DNA from 3 places in the Novilysobacter longmucuonensis genome. Region 3 is predicted to be linked to each of the others. Evidence: predicted binding sites of a transcription regulator. Region 3 holds the regulator's gene; each other region holds the start of a gene.
The links. Region 3 encodes FliA, which starts transcription of late flagellar genes. Its sites were predicted from a motif close to TAAAGTTTNNCNNNCNNNGGCCGATAA; they were not measured.
Positions count from the first base shown of each region.

Region 1: the regulator FliA is predicted to act here: its motif matches at 1,960-1,986, upstream of ACJQWM_RS09670 (methyl-accepting chemotaxis protein).
Region 2: the regulator FliA is predicted to act here: its motif matches at 2,404-2,430, upstream of ACJQWM_RS09645 (methyl-accepting chemotaxis protein).

Region 1 is NZ_JBJMAW010000008.1:120,631-124,741, forward strand. Features, by position in the region: gene ACJQWM_RS09655 (CheR family methyltransferase) at 1-118, shown strand, start outside; gene cheD (chemoreceptor glutamine deamidase CheD) at 115-726, shown strand; gene ACJQWM_RS09665 (protein-glutamate methylesterase/protein-glutamine glutaminase) at 818-1,792, shown strand; gene ACJQWM_RS09670 (methyl-accepting chemotaxis protein) at 2,018-3,190, shown strand; gene ACJQWM_RS09675 (TrmH family RNA methyltransferase) at 3,490-4,111, opposite strand, start outside.
Region 2 is NZ_JBJMAW010000008.1:111,923-116,033, forward strand. Features, by position in the region: gene ACJQWM_RS09625 (methyl-accepting chemotaxis protein) at 1-330, shown strand, start outside; gene ACJQWM_RS09630 (YciI family protein) at 627-935, opposite strand; gene ACJQWM_RS09635 (TetR/AcrR family transcriptional regulator) at 1,039-1,725, shown strand; gene ACJQWM_RS09640 (energy transducer TonB) at 1,889-2,194, opposite strand; gene ACJQWM_RS09645 (methyl-accepting chemotaxis protein) at 2,473-4,111, shown strand, end outside.
Region 3 is NZ_JBJMAW010000025.1:10,440-14,550, forward strand. Features, by position in the region: gene flhF (flagellar biosynthesis GTPase FlhF) at 1-1,421, shown strand, start outside; gene ACJQWM_RS14010 (MinD/ParA family protein) at 1,405-2,295, shown strand; gene ACJQWM_RS14015 (RNA polymerase sigma factor FliA) at 2,292-3,050, shown strand; gene cheY (chemotaxis response regulator CheY) at 3,277-3,669, shown strand; gene ACJQWM_RS14025 (protein phosphatase CheZ) at 3,666-4,111, shown strand, end outside.

The DNA.
Region 1 (4,111 bases), on a different contig from region 3:
TTTCACCCACGCCCACAACCTGGTCGTGCCGTGCGGGCGCACCACCTACCGCGCGGCCGGTGCGACGCCACGTCCGGAAGGACGCGGCAACGGCGTGGCTTTGGGGGCAAGGCGATGAACGCCGCCGTGCTGCCGCTGGCCGAAGCCGCGCCGGATACCTACTACGACAGTGCGCTGCAGACCGAGGCGATCAAGCTGCTGCCGGCCGACTATGTCGTGACCGATCAGCCGCTGGCGCTGGTCACCCTGCTGGGCTCGTGCGTGGCCGCGTGCCTGTACGATCCCGCGCTGGCGGTGGGCGGCATGAACCACTTCATGCTGCCCGACGGCGGCCAGGACCGCGGCGGCGACACCGTCAGCGCGCGCTACGGCATGCATGCGATGGAGCTGCTGATCAACGGCCTGCTCAAGCGCGGCGCGCGCCGGCCGCGGCTGCTGGCCAAGGTGTTCGGCGGCGGCAACGTGCTCAGCGGCTTCCATACCGATCCGATCGGCACCCGCAACGCGCGCTTCGTGCTGGAGTACCTGCAGGCCGAGCGCATCCCGGTGCTGGCGCAGGACTTGGGCGATATCCACCCGCGCAAGGTGTGCTTCTTCGCCCAGACCGGCCGCGCCCTGGTGCGCCGCCTGCCGGCCACCCGCGACAGCGAGATCGCCAAGGTCGAACGCGCCTACTACGGCACCCTGACACGCGCACCGGTGACGGGCAGCGTGGAACTGTTCTGAGGTGGTGGCCGTGCTCCAAGCGCCCGAGGCGAGGCCGCGCATACCCGTAAAAGTGCTGGTCATCGATGATTCGGCGCTGATCCGCAAACTGATGACGGAGTTGCTTGGCGCCGATCCGGACATCGAGGTGGTCGGCGTGGCGGCCGATCCGTTCATCGCGCGCGACAAGATCAAGCAGCTCGCGCCCGACGTGCTCACGCTGGACGTCGAGATGCCGCGCATGGACGGCCTGACCTTCCTGCAGAACCTGATGCGGCTGCGGCCGATGCCGGTGGTGATGGTGTCCTCGCTGACCGAACAGGGCGCGGCGGTGACACTGGACGCGCTGGCGCTGGGCGCGGTCGATTTCATCGCCAAGCCCAAGCTCGATGTCGCCCGCGGCCTGGCCGGCTATGCCCAGCTGCTGACCGAGAAGGTCAAGCAGGCCGCGCAGGCGCGGGTCGCACCGGTGCTGGCCCCATCGGCGGCGCCCCGCAGCGCCGGTCCGATCGCCTACCGCACCACCGATCGCGTGCTCGCGATCGGCGCCTCCACCGGAGGGACCGAGGCGATCCGTCAGGTGCTCTCGACGATGCCGGCCGACGCGCCGGCGGTGGTCATCGCCCAGCACATCCCGGCGGCGTTCAGCAGCGCCTTCGCTCAGCGCCTGGACCGCAACAGCCGCATGACCGTCGTCGAGGCCATGTGCGACCAGCCATTGCTGCCCGGCCACGCCTACCTCGCGCCCGGTGGCCGCCACCTGCGCGTGGAGCGCAGCGGCGCACGCTGGATGGCCCGGCTCGGCGACGACGACATGGTGCGCGGCCATCGCCCGAGCGTCGACGTGCTGTTCGAATCGCTCGCCCGCCATGCCGGCGCCAACGCCGGCGCGGCATTGCTGACCGGCATGGGCAACGACGGCGCCCACGGCCTGCTGGCGCTGCGCCGGGCCGGCGCGGTGACCATCGCCCAGGACCGTGCCAGCAGCGTGATCTGGGGCATGCCCGGCGCCGCCGTGGCGTTGGATGCGGCGCAGGATGTGATTCCCCTGACCCGCATCACCGAACGATTGCTCCAGGCGCCATAGGACGGGCTCTACCGTGACCTGGTGCGCAATCAAAAGCTTTTTGACACGGATCAGCGCGAAAAAAAGCGGATAAGGCATTTCATCCTGGAAAGCTCTATCCGCTTTTTTTCGCTCTGATCCGCGTCGAATGCTCCTGGGTTCGATTCGGCAAAAGCGGAACCGGTCGCTAAAGCCCGCCCCTTCGTGGCCGTTACCGGGAGTGACCGCCCCCGCACGAGAGCAGCGATGGAATCCCGCGTACTAATTCGCCTGGCAGCACCCCTGGCACTGACCCTTCTCCTGTTCTGCGCCGAATTGTTCGGCTGGCCGGGCGCCGCACGCCTGGGCGCGCTGGTGGCGCTGACCCTGGCCTGGCTCGGCTTTGCCTGGACCATGTACCGCCCCGGCGGCCAGCAGATGGTGCTGGCGCGTGAGCAGACCCGCCTGCTCGACGAACTGCGCAGCTTCGTCGGCGCCGAGGTCAAGGGCTCGCACACCGAGATCGAGCGCACCCGCGAACTGATCCGCGAATCGGTCGCCAAGCTAGGCGGCAGCTTCGAGGCGGTCAACCGCAAGTCGCGCCAGCAGAGCGAAGTGGTGGCGCGCATCATCGACCGCACCGGCGACGAGAACGGCGGCGGGGTCGACGTGCACCAGTTCGCGCTGCAGGCCAGCCAGAAGATGGAGCAACTGGTCGAGGCGCTGGAAGCCGTCGCCGGCCAGAGCGGCAACACTGTGACCCATATCGATGCGATGGCCGACCACCTCGACGGCATCTTCTCGCTGCTGGAGGACGTCAAGTCGATCGCCGACCAGACCAACCTGCTCGCGCTCAATGCCGCGATCGAGGCGGCGCGTGCCGGCGAGGCGGGCCGCGGCTTCGCGGTGGTCGCCGACGAGGTGCGCAACCTGTCGGAGCGCTCGACCGCGTTCAACGAGCAGATCCGCAAGCTCGCCCACAGCTCCAAGGACGCGATCGCCAAGGTCCGCGACACCGTCTCGACCATGGCCTCGCGCGACCTGGACCGCTCACGCGGTGCCCGCGCCGAAGCCGCGGCGATGCTGGAGCGCGTCGACGGCATCAACCGCGGCCTCGGCAACGGCATGCGCGAGATCGCCGAGTGCGGCCGCGCTATCGACGGCTCGGTCGCCGAAGCGGTGCGCTCGCTGCAGTTCGAGGACATCGCCACCCAGGCGCTCGGCGCCGCCGGCCTGCACCTGGAGCGGCTGAGCGCGATCAACAAGGAGGCCACCGCGCTGCAGGATCTGCTGCAGCGCAGCCATCACGACGGCGAGATGAAGAAGGCGCTGAGCGGCATGGTCCAGCGCATCGGCCAGATGCGCAGCGACTGGGAGCGTCCGCCGCACAAGCCGGTGATGCAGCAGTCGATGGATGCCGGCAGCGTCGAACTGTTCTGAGTGGCGCCGGGCCTGCCCGGCGCAAGCTCGATGGTGGTTACAGCGGCGGCAGACGGTTGTGGTTCGCGGCTGAAGCCGCTCCTACAAGGCGGGCAAACGCCAGGGCTCTGCTCCACTCCACCCACCGCCGCGCGCGCAAGCCCCACCGGCAACCCGCGCGCGGCATGCGCATCCCGCATCGGCACAAGACGCATTCTCCATGCAGCGTCTCAGCAACCTGCGAAGCCGGTAGTTCCTGCAGATGCACCCGATCGGCATCGGCCCGCCACCCCGCTTGGGCGTGCAGGCCTGGAGGAAGCTCACCGGCGCGCGTGCCACGCTGCCAATAGCACCGCCGTTGCGGCGGCGACATTGAGGCTTTCCACCGCTCCGGTGCCGGCGATCGACAGCCGCAGGTCGCAGGCCGCGGCCAGTTCGCGGTCCATGCCCTCGCCCTCGGCGCCGAGCACGTAGACCATGCGTTCGGGCAAGCGGCCCGCGAATGGATCGTCGCCGCCTTCGACCACCGTCGCGGCCAACGCGAAGCCGGCGCTGCGCAGTTGCACCAGCGCAGTGTCGCTGCGGCCCAGACGGACCAGCGGCACCGCCTCGGCGCCGCCCTCGGCCACGCGTGCGGCCGCGCCCGACAGCGCCAGCGTCGAATGCGCCGGCAGCAGCAGCGCGCCGACGCCGAAATGCGCGGCCGAGCGCAGGATCGCGCCGAAATTGTGCGGGTTGCCTACCCCGTCGAGCCAGATCGCCAGTTGCGGCCCGGCCGGGACTCCACGCAACCAGTCCGCCAGCGGCGCCGGCTCGGTGCGCAGCACGTCGGCGACCACGCCCTCGTGGTGCGAGCTGGCCGCAAGCTTGTGCAGGTCAGACTCCTCGACCACGCGGTACCCGACGCGCTGGGCCGCGCACCACGACAGCAGAGGGCGCAGC
Region 2 (4,111 bases), on a different contig from region 3:
ACCGGCATCGAGCAGGTCAACCAGACCGTGCTGCAGATGGACGAGACCACCCAGCAGAACGCCGCCCTGGTCGAGGAAGCCAACGCCGCCGCCCGCAGCCTGGAGTCGCAGGCCAGTGAACTCAGCCAGGCCGTGGCCGCGTTCCGCCTCGACAGCGGCCGCGCCTCGCCGGTCGCGGCCCAGGTCACCGCCAGGGTCAGCGAAATCGGCGCCAGCAGCACCCGCCGCGAACCACCCCAGCGGCTCGCGCCGAAGAACCCGGCGCCGCAGCGCGCACCGAAACCCGCGCTGGCCCGCGCCGGCGGCGAGCAGGAGTGGCAGGAGTTCTGAGGTTGATCCGGATACCGGATCGGATCGCGGGCCGGGCTCACACCCCGGCCCGCGGTTTTTCCAGCTGCCAAGTACCGGAACGGCGTAGAGCGGAGCTTGCTCCGCTGCCTTGATCTCAACCCCAGCCGAGCAAGCTCGGCTCTACGATTCACGCGCCCCCTGTAGGAGCGCCCCATGGGCGCGACGGTCGCATGTCCTTCAGCGCACCACCCCGCCGACTAATCCAGCTCCCTGCATGTCGACTTTTGCAGCAGAGGGCCGACCTCGGGTGAGCCAAGGCTCCCGTCGCCGTCCGGTCAACCGCAGCCTTGCTCCCCCGCCCCGGTGGCCATCGTAGCGGCCATGAGTTCGGCCACCTCGATGGATCCGCCGATCTCGAAGATCGGGCAGCCCCGCACCATCAGCGCCGCCGCTTCGAGGCTGCCCGCGTCCAGCAGGGTGTAGCCGCTCAGGCGGTCCTCGCCGGGATCGGCGGTTCCTTGAGCAGCATCGGTCACGATCGTCGAGCGGCACAGCACCGCACCCTGGTCGGCGATGGCCGCTCCGAGGCCCGCGGACCATGCCCGCCACCGGCCCATGAAACCGGCCATCTCGTCCTGGTCCACCGGCGGCTTTCCGCCGTGAAATGCAAGTAGGTAACGCGGCATCTTTGTCCCTTTCAGTTGCGCCCCGAACTCAGGGCAACTCCATCCTGACGCGTGACAATTTATGATCAAGAACATATTTTGGCGCAGGCGGCTTTCCTGGCGCGCGCCCATTGGTGGAGATCACTTGCCCTACAGCCCCGATCACAAGAACAAGACGCGCGCGCGCATCGTCGAAGCTGCGCGGTTGCTGTTCAACCGCCATGGCTTTGATTGCGTCTCGATCGACATGATCATGCAAGAAGCCGGCCTGACCCGGGGCGGGTTCTACTCGCATTTCAAGAGCAAGGAGGCGCTGTATTCGGCCGCCGTCGCCAGCTTCCTGATGGGGCGCGGCGCGCAATGGCGTGCCGACGCCGGCGTGGATCCGAACCGCGGTGAGGCGTCGATGGCGGTTCAGATGATCGAAGGGTATCTGTCGGCCGCACACCTGGGCGACCGCGACGGACAATGCCCGATGATCGCGCTGCCGTCCGATATCGCACGCTCCAACCCCGAGGTGCGGCAGGCCTACCAGCACCTGCTGGAATCGATGGTGTGGCTGTTCGAGAGCAATCTGCAGGACGCCACGCCCGAGGGGCGGCAGCGCGCATTGTCGCTGGCCGCGCTCTGCATCGGTGGCATGGTGATCGCCCGAACACTGCCCGATTCCGCCATGGCCGGGGACATCCGCGCAGCGGCGTTCAGCGCGGCCATGCAGCTTGTCGACGGAGCGTCGGAAGCGGCGGACTGCGCCAATTTCAGGACATAGCGGTCAGAGCCATGCTCTTGCGCCGCCAGCGGAACGCAGCCTACAGTTTACGCGCCCCGCAGGAGCGCCCATTGCGCGATGCTTTCGACCTTGGGTCCGCAGAAAAAAACGCGCCGTGCCGGCGCGTTTTTGTTTCAAACCCGGGAGAGAGAGCCCGGCACGCTCAGAGCGTGAAATCCAGCCGCACCTTGCCGCGGCCGCCGCCGGGGGCGAACTCCCACTGCTTGACCGCACGCACGGCGGCCGATTCGAAGGTGCGCGACGGTTTGGCGTTGACCACCGAGACGCTCTCGACCTTGCCGTCGGCGCCGACGGTGAACTCGACCTCGACGAACCCCTCGGTGCCGCCGCGAATCGCGTCCCGCGGGTAATCCGGTTCAACCCGCTTGATCGGCGTGAGATTGGCGTGGGCCGGCATCGCAAGTGCCAGCGCGAGGAACGCGGTGGCAACGACGGATCTACGGGACATGGGGTGCTCCTCCGGTATGGACGGCCGAGTTGCGGTCTGCACTCTTGGCAACGGCCGCGGGCGGGCATTCTTTAGCGTCCGCATGTGCGCGCCGTCGCATATCCACTCGGATGTCCCTATGGGGCTAAATCTCGAAAGTCGCCCGGTCGAGTGGTGGTGGTGGCGCAGCCGAGCAAGCTCGGCTCTACGGAGGCCCACTGTCACGAACCTAAAGTTTCCGCCGCGGCCGCCGTTGCCGGGGGCAGACACAGTCGCGCTTCCCCTTTGCCGAGGTCCCCATGTCCAACCGCCTGCCCTCCTCATTGCTTGACCGCGTACTTGCGCCGGCCTCCCGACTGATGGCGCGCCTGCGCTTCGGCCAGAAGGCGCTGGTGATCGGCGCGTCGTTCATGCTGACCTGCGGCGTGCTCGGCGGCATGCTGATCACCCGCGCCAGCAGCGATCTGGAAACCGCGCGCATGCAGCGCGATGTGATCGATCCGCTCGGCGGGCTGCACCGTTCGATGCTGGCGATGCAGGAATATCGCCAGCTGACTACACGCAACACGTCCGGCGACGCCGTAGCTCCGCAGGCACTCAGCAACGCGTCCGCGCAGGCCAGCCGCGAGCTGGATCGCGTGGAGCAGTGGACCCGGGGCAACCTGCCCGAATCGGCCGCGCTGAAAGCCGCGTTTTCCGAAACCCGGGCCGCCTGGACCAAGGCGACCAGCGGCACCGATGCGAACGCGCTGGTCGAGGAGCGCAACGAGGCGGTGCGCCAGTTGCGCCAGGTGATGGGCCTGATTGCCGACCTCAGCAGCCTGTCGCGGGCCGACCGGGCAGAGATCCTCTACACCGGACAGATCGCCACCGAGTGGCTGCCGACGCTGACCGAGTACACCTCGCAGCAGTCGGCCGTCGCCATGCGCGTACTCGGCGACGGTGCGATCTGGGTCGACGACCGCACCGCCATCTCGGTGACGCGCAACATGCAGGACTTCCTGCGCCGGCGTGCGCAGCTCGACGCGGGCAACGCCGAGCAGGCGATGCCGTCGCTGGCCGAGAGCCTGGGCAAGCGGCTGGACAGCGCGATCGCGGCGGTCGCCAAGCAGGACCAGCTGATCCAGGAGCGCATCCTCGATGCCGATTTCCCGGAGATGCCGGTCAAGGCGATGGCCGCGCGCGAGGAAGCCACCCGCCTGGCGCTGGCGGCCGCGCTGGTCGGCGCCAGCAACTCGCTGTACGCCGCGACCGATGCCGAGATCGGCGCGCTGGAGCGCCAGTTGGCGCTGATGTGGATGTTCATCGCCGGGGTGCTGTTGCTGACCGCCTACCTGTTCCTTGGTTTCACCCGCAGCACGCGCAGCTCGCTGCAGGCGATCAAGCAGGCGGCCGAATCGATCGCCGCCGGCGAGTTCCCGCAGCGCGTCAACGTCAGCAGTAGCGACGAGATGCGCGACATCGCGGTCAGCCTGGACCGTGCGGTCGGCAGCTTGCGCGGCTTCGCGGAGGGGCAGCGCGCCGTGTTCGAGGCGCACCAGGCCGGCAATGTCGACGAGCGGCTCGACGCCAAGGCGTTCCCGGGGTCGTTCGGGGTCATGGCCGACGAGATCAACACGCTGGTGACCTCGCACATCGACCTGCAGACCCGCGTCATCGCGATGATCGATGCCTACGGCCGCGGCGACCTGTCGGAGGACATCGAGCGGCTCCCGGGCAAGAAGGCGCGCATCACCGAGGCGGTCGATGACATCAAGGCCCGCATGCTGGCGGTCAATACCGAGATCAAGGGGCTGGTCGATGCCGCCGTGGCCGGCGACTTCAGCCGCCGCGGTGACGCCGGGCGCTTCGAGTTCGTCTACCACGAGATGATTGAAGGCTTGAACGAGCTGATGATCAGCGCCGACCGCGGCCTGAGCGAGGTCGGCACCCTGCTGG
Region 3 (4,111 bases):
CAGCCGCCACCAAGCCCACCGCCGCGCCACCGCCGGTGCGCGAGACCTTGGCGACCCGCGCCCGTGCGGTATTCCGCCTCGGCGGCGAGCCGAGCGCGTCCGCGCCTGCCGCCGACCGCACCCCGACCCTGGCCGAGCTGACCTCCGCCCCGGCCGCGCCGCAGCCCAGCACACCCCCGCCAGCCGCAAGCCCGCCGCCCTCCACCGCCCGCTTCGACGAAATGATGGCGGCGCTGGCTCCGGCGCCAACGTCAGCGCCGGTGACGCCGACTGCAGTCGCCGCGGACACCGCGCAGACAGCGCCGGCACTGCCTGCGCAGACCGACGCCGACGCGGTACCGAACCCGCTAGCGGCGACCAAGCTTCCATCGCCGGCCGCCCCGAAGCCCGAACTGCAGCTGGAGCCGATGGCCGAACCGCCCGAACGCCACGCTGAACACGATGCCGGGCATGACACCCGGCACCTGCGCAGCGTCGGCGGCCGCGACCTCGATCCCGGCATCGCCGCGATGCGCGACGAACTGGCCAACATGCGCCAGCTGATCGAGCGCGAGATGGGCCAGTTCGCGGTCGAGCGCCTGCGCGGTTCGCCGGCGCGCGCCGCCGCCTACGACACCCTGCTCGGCTACGGTTGCGACGAGAACCTCGCACAGGCCATCGCGGCCAAGCTCGACCCGCAGCTAGACCCGGCCAAGACCCGCGCGCCGATGCTGGCCGAGCTCGCCCGCATGCTGACCGTCTCGCGCAGCGAGCCGATCGACGAGGGCGGCGTGATCGCACTGATCGGCCCGACCGGCGCCGGCAAGACCACCACGCTGGCCAAGCTCGCCGCCCGCTATGCGCAACGCCACCGCGCCCGCGACGTGGCTCTGGTCACCACCGACGTCGAGCGCGCCGGCGCCCGCGAACAACTGCAGGCCCACGGCCGCACGCTCGGCATCACCGTGTGCGAGGCGTCCGGCCCCGAGGGCCTGCCCAGGGCGCTGGAGCAGCTGGCCGACTACCCGCTGGTTCTGGTCGATACCGCCGGTTACGCGGTGCGCGATCTCGCCCTGCTCAGCCAGATCACTTGGCTGCGCGCCAACCAGCGCCTGCGCAGCCTGCTGGTGCTGCCGGCCAACGCCAACCCCTACGACCTGGGCGAGGTGGTGCGGCGCTATCGCCTCGCCGCGCCGGAGGGCGTGGTGCTGACCAAGCTCGACGAGACCGGCCGCCTCGGCGCCGCCCTGTCGGTCGCAGTCCGCCACGACCTCAAGCTGATCTACACCACCGACGGACAGCAGGTGCCGGCCGACCTGGACACCGCCGATGCGTCGCGCCTGGTCCTGCAACTGGAGAAATTGCGCCGTGCTGCCGATTGTCCCGATGCCCACCCTGCCCACCCCCTTGCCAACGAGGATCGTCATGTCGTCGCGAGCTGAGCCGATCAAGCAAGTCGAAGTCGCCGCCCCGACGGGTCCGCAGCCTGCCGCGGCACCGGTGCGGGTCATCTCCGTGGCCAGCGGCAAGGGCGGCGTCGGCAAGACCAGCGTCTCGGTCAACCTGGCGATGGCGCTGGTCAATGCCGGCCAGCGCACGCTGCTGCTCGACACCGACCTGGGCCTGGCCAACGTCGATGTGATGCTCGGTCTGTCGCCGCGCTTCACCCTGGCCGACGTGTTCGCCGGCCGCTGCGAGCTGCACGACACCCTGCTCGAGGGCCCGCGCGGGCTCTGGGTGGTGCCAGCCGCCTCGGGCAAGCGCCACATGACCGAACTGGTGCCGCAGCAGCACATCGGCCTGGTGCACGCCTTCAGCCAACTCGAACTGCCGATCGACACGATGGTGGTGGACAACGCCGCGGGGATCGCCGACGGCGTGCTGACCTTCTGCCAGGCCGCGCAGGACGTGATCGTGGTGGTCTGCGACGAACCGGCCTCGGTCACCGATGCCTACGCCCTGATCAAGGTGCTCAGCCGCGACCGCGGGGTCAACCGGATCCAGGTACTCGCCAACCAGGTGCAGCACCCGGCCGAGGGCCGGCAGCTGTTCGACAAGCTCGAACGCGTCACCTCGCGCTTCCTGGACATCACCCTCAACTACCTCGGTGCGATCCCGCGCGATGAGTGGCTGCGCCGCTCGATCCAGCGCCAGGAGGCGGTGGTCGAGGCGTTCCCCTCGAGCCCATCGGCGCTGGCGTTCCGCGACATCGCGCGCCGCGCCGGCCAGTGGCAGAGCCCGCAGGGTCCGCGCGGCCACGTCGAGTTCTTCATGGAGCGCATGGTGACCCCGCCATCGCGCAGTGCGGCGGCATGAACGTCGCGGCCGCTGCCTATCGGTCGAACCAGCGCTCGAGCCAGCCTGGCGCCGCCGCCGACATCGTCGAGCGCCACGGCGAACTGGTGCGGCGCATCGCCCATCACCTCGCCGCGCGCCTGCCGTCCAGCGTGGAGGTCGACGACCTGATCCAAGCCGGCATGCTCGGGTTGATCGACGCCGCCCGCAACTTCCAGGCGGATCAAGGTGCGGCGTTCGAGACCTACGCCTCGATCCGCATCCGCGGCGCGATGATCGACGAGATCCGCCGCGGCGACTGGGTGCCGCGCTCGGTCCACCGCCGCTACCGCGACGTGGTCGCCGCCACCCGCGAAATCGAACAGAAGGCCGGCCGCGCCGCAACCACGCAGGAGGTCGCGACCGCGCTGGGCGTGTCGCTGCCCGAATACCATCGCATGCTCGAGGACGCGGCGCGCGGCCAGCTCATCAGCTTCGATGCGCACGCCGAGGAGCACGACGGCGAGCCGCGCCTGGCCGCCCGCGGCACCGCCACGCCGGCGCGCGCGTTCGAGCACGACGAGTTCCGCGAGGCGCTCGGCGGCGCGATCGGCGACCTGCCCGAGCGCGAGCAACTGGTGCTGTCGCTGTACTACGAACAGGAACTCAACCTGCGCGAGATCGGCGCGGTGCTGTCGATCAGTGAGTCGCGGGTCTGCCAGATCCACGGCCAGGCCATGCTGCGCCTGCGCGCGCGCCTGGGCGAGTGGCGCGACGAGGCCGAGAACGATGATTAGGGCGAGAGCGGTTGGTCCGCAAAGCACGCAAAAGAAAGCAAGGAGGTGAGGAGGTAAGGAGAAGCGGCTCGCTCTTCCTTACCTCCTTACTCCTCTTTCTTCTCACTTTCCTTTTTGCGTCTTTCGCGTCCTTTGCGGGCCAACGCCCTTTCTTCCCCGCACCAGCGCCCTTCAAGAATTCCGTCCACCCGCCGATAGCACCCGAGAAGACAAACGCGAGCCCCCTATGGACAAGAACATCCGCATCCTGATCGTTGACGACTTCTCGACGATGCGCCGCATCGTCAAGAACCTGCTCAACGATCTAGGTTTCTTCAACACCACCGAGGCCGACGACGGCAACAGCGCGCTGGTCGAGCTGCACAAGGGCCCGTTCGATCTGGTGATCACCGACTGGAACATGCCCGGCATGCCGGGCATCGACCTGCTCAAGGCGATCCGCGGCGATGCCGCGCTGTCGAAGATCCCGGTGCTGATGGTCACCGCCGAAGCCAAGCGCGAACAGATCATCGAGGCCGCGCAGGCCGGGGTGAACGGTTACGTAATCAAACCCTTCACCGCCGGCACGCTCGGCGACAAGCTCGGCAAGATCTTCGAGCGCCTGGAGACGGCCGCGTGAGTCAGGGCTCCGGCCCCGGCCCGAGCGACGCCCTCGGCCCAGAGGACCGCCAGCTCATCACCAAGCGCCTGCATGCGGCGCTGTGGGCACTGGAGCACGAGGACCACGCCAGCTGGCGGACCAACGTCGACGAGCTCATCCAGTGGCGTACCCAGCCGTTCGTGCAGGGCCTGGCGAGGCTCGCGCGCGAGCTCGAGCAAGCCCTCGGCGACGGCACCGGCAGCGCACATGGGAGCTCGCTGCCCGATGCCTGTGCCCGACTGGAACACGTGGTCACCCTGACCGAAGGCGCGAGCCTGCGCACGCTGGACCTGATCGACGAATGCGGCGCCTTGCTGCGGCAACTGCCCCCCGGGCAGGACGAGGCGCAGCAGCAGGCGCTCGCCGGCATCCGCTCGCGGCTGTCGGAAATAACCGCCGCGCAGGGCTACCAGGACCTCAC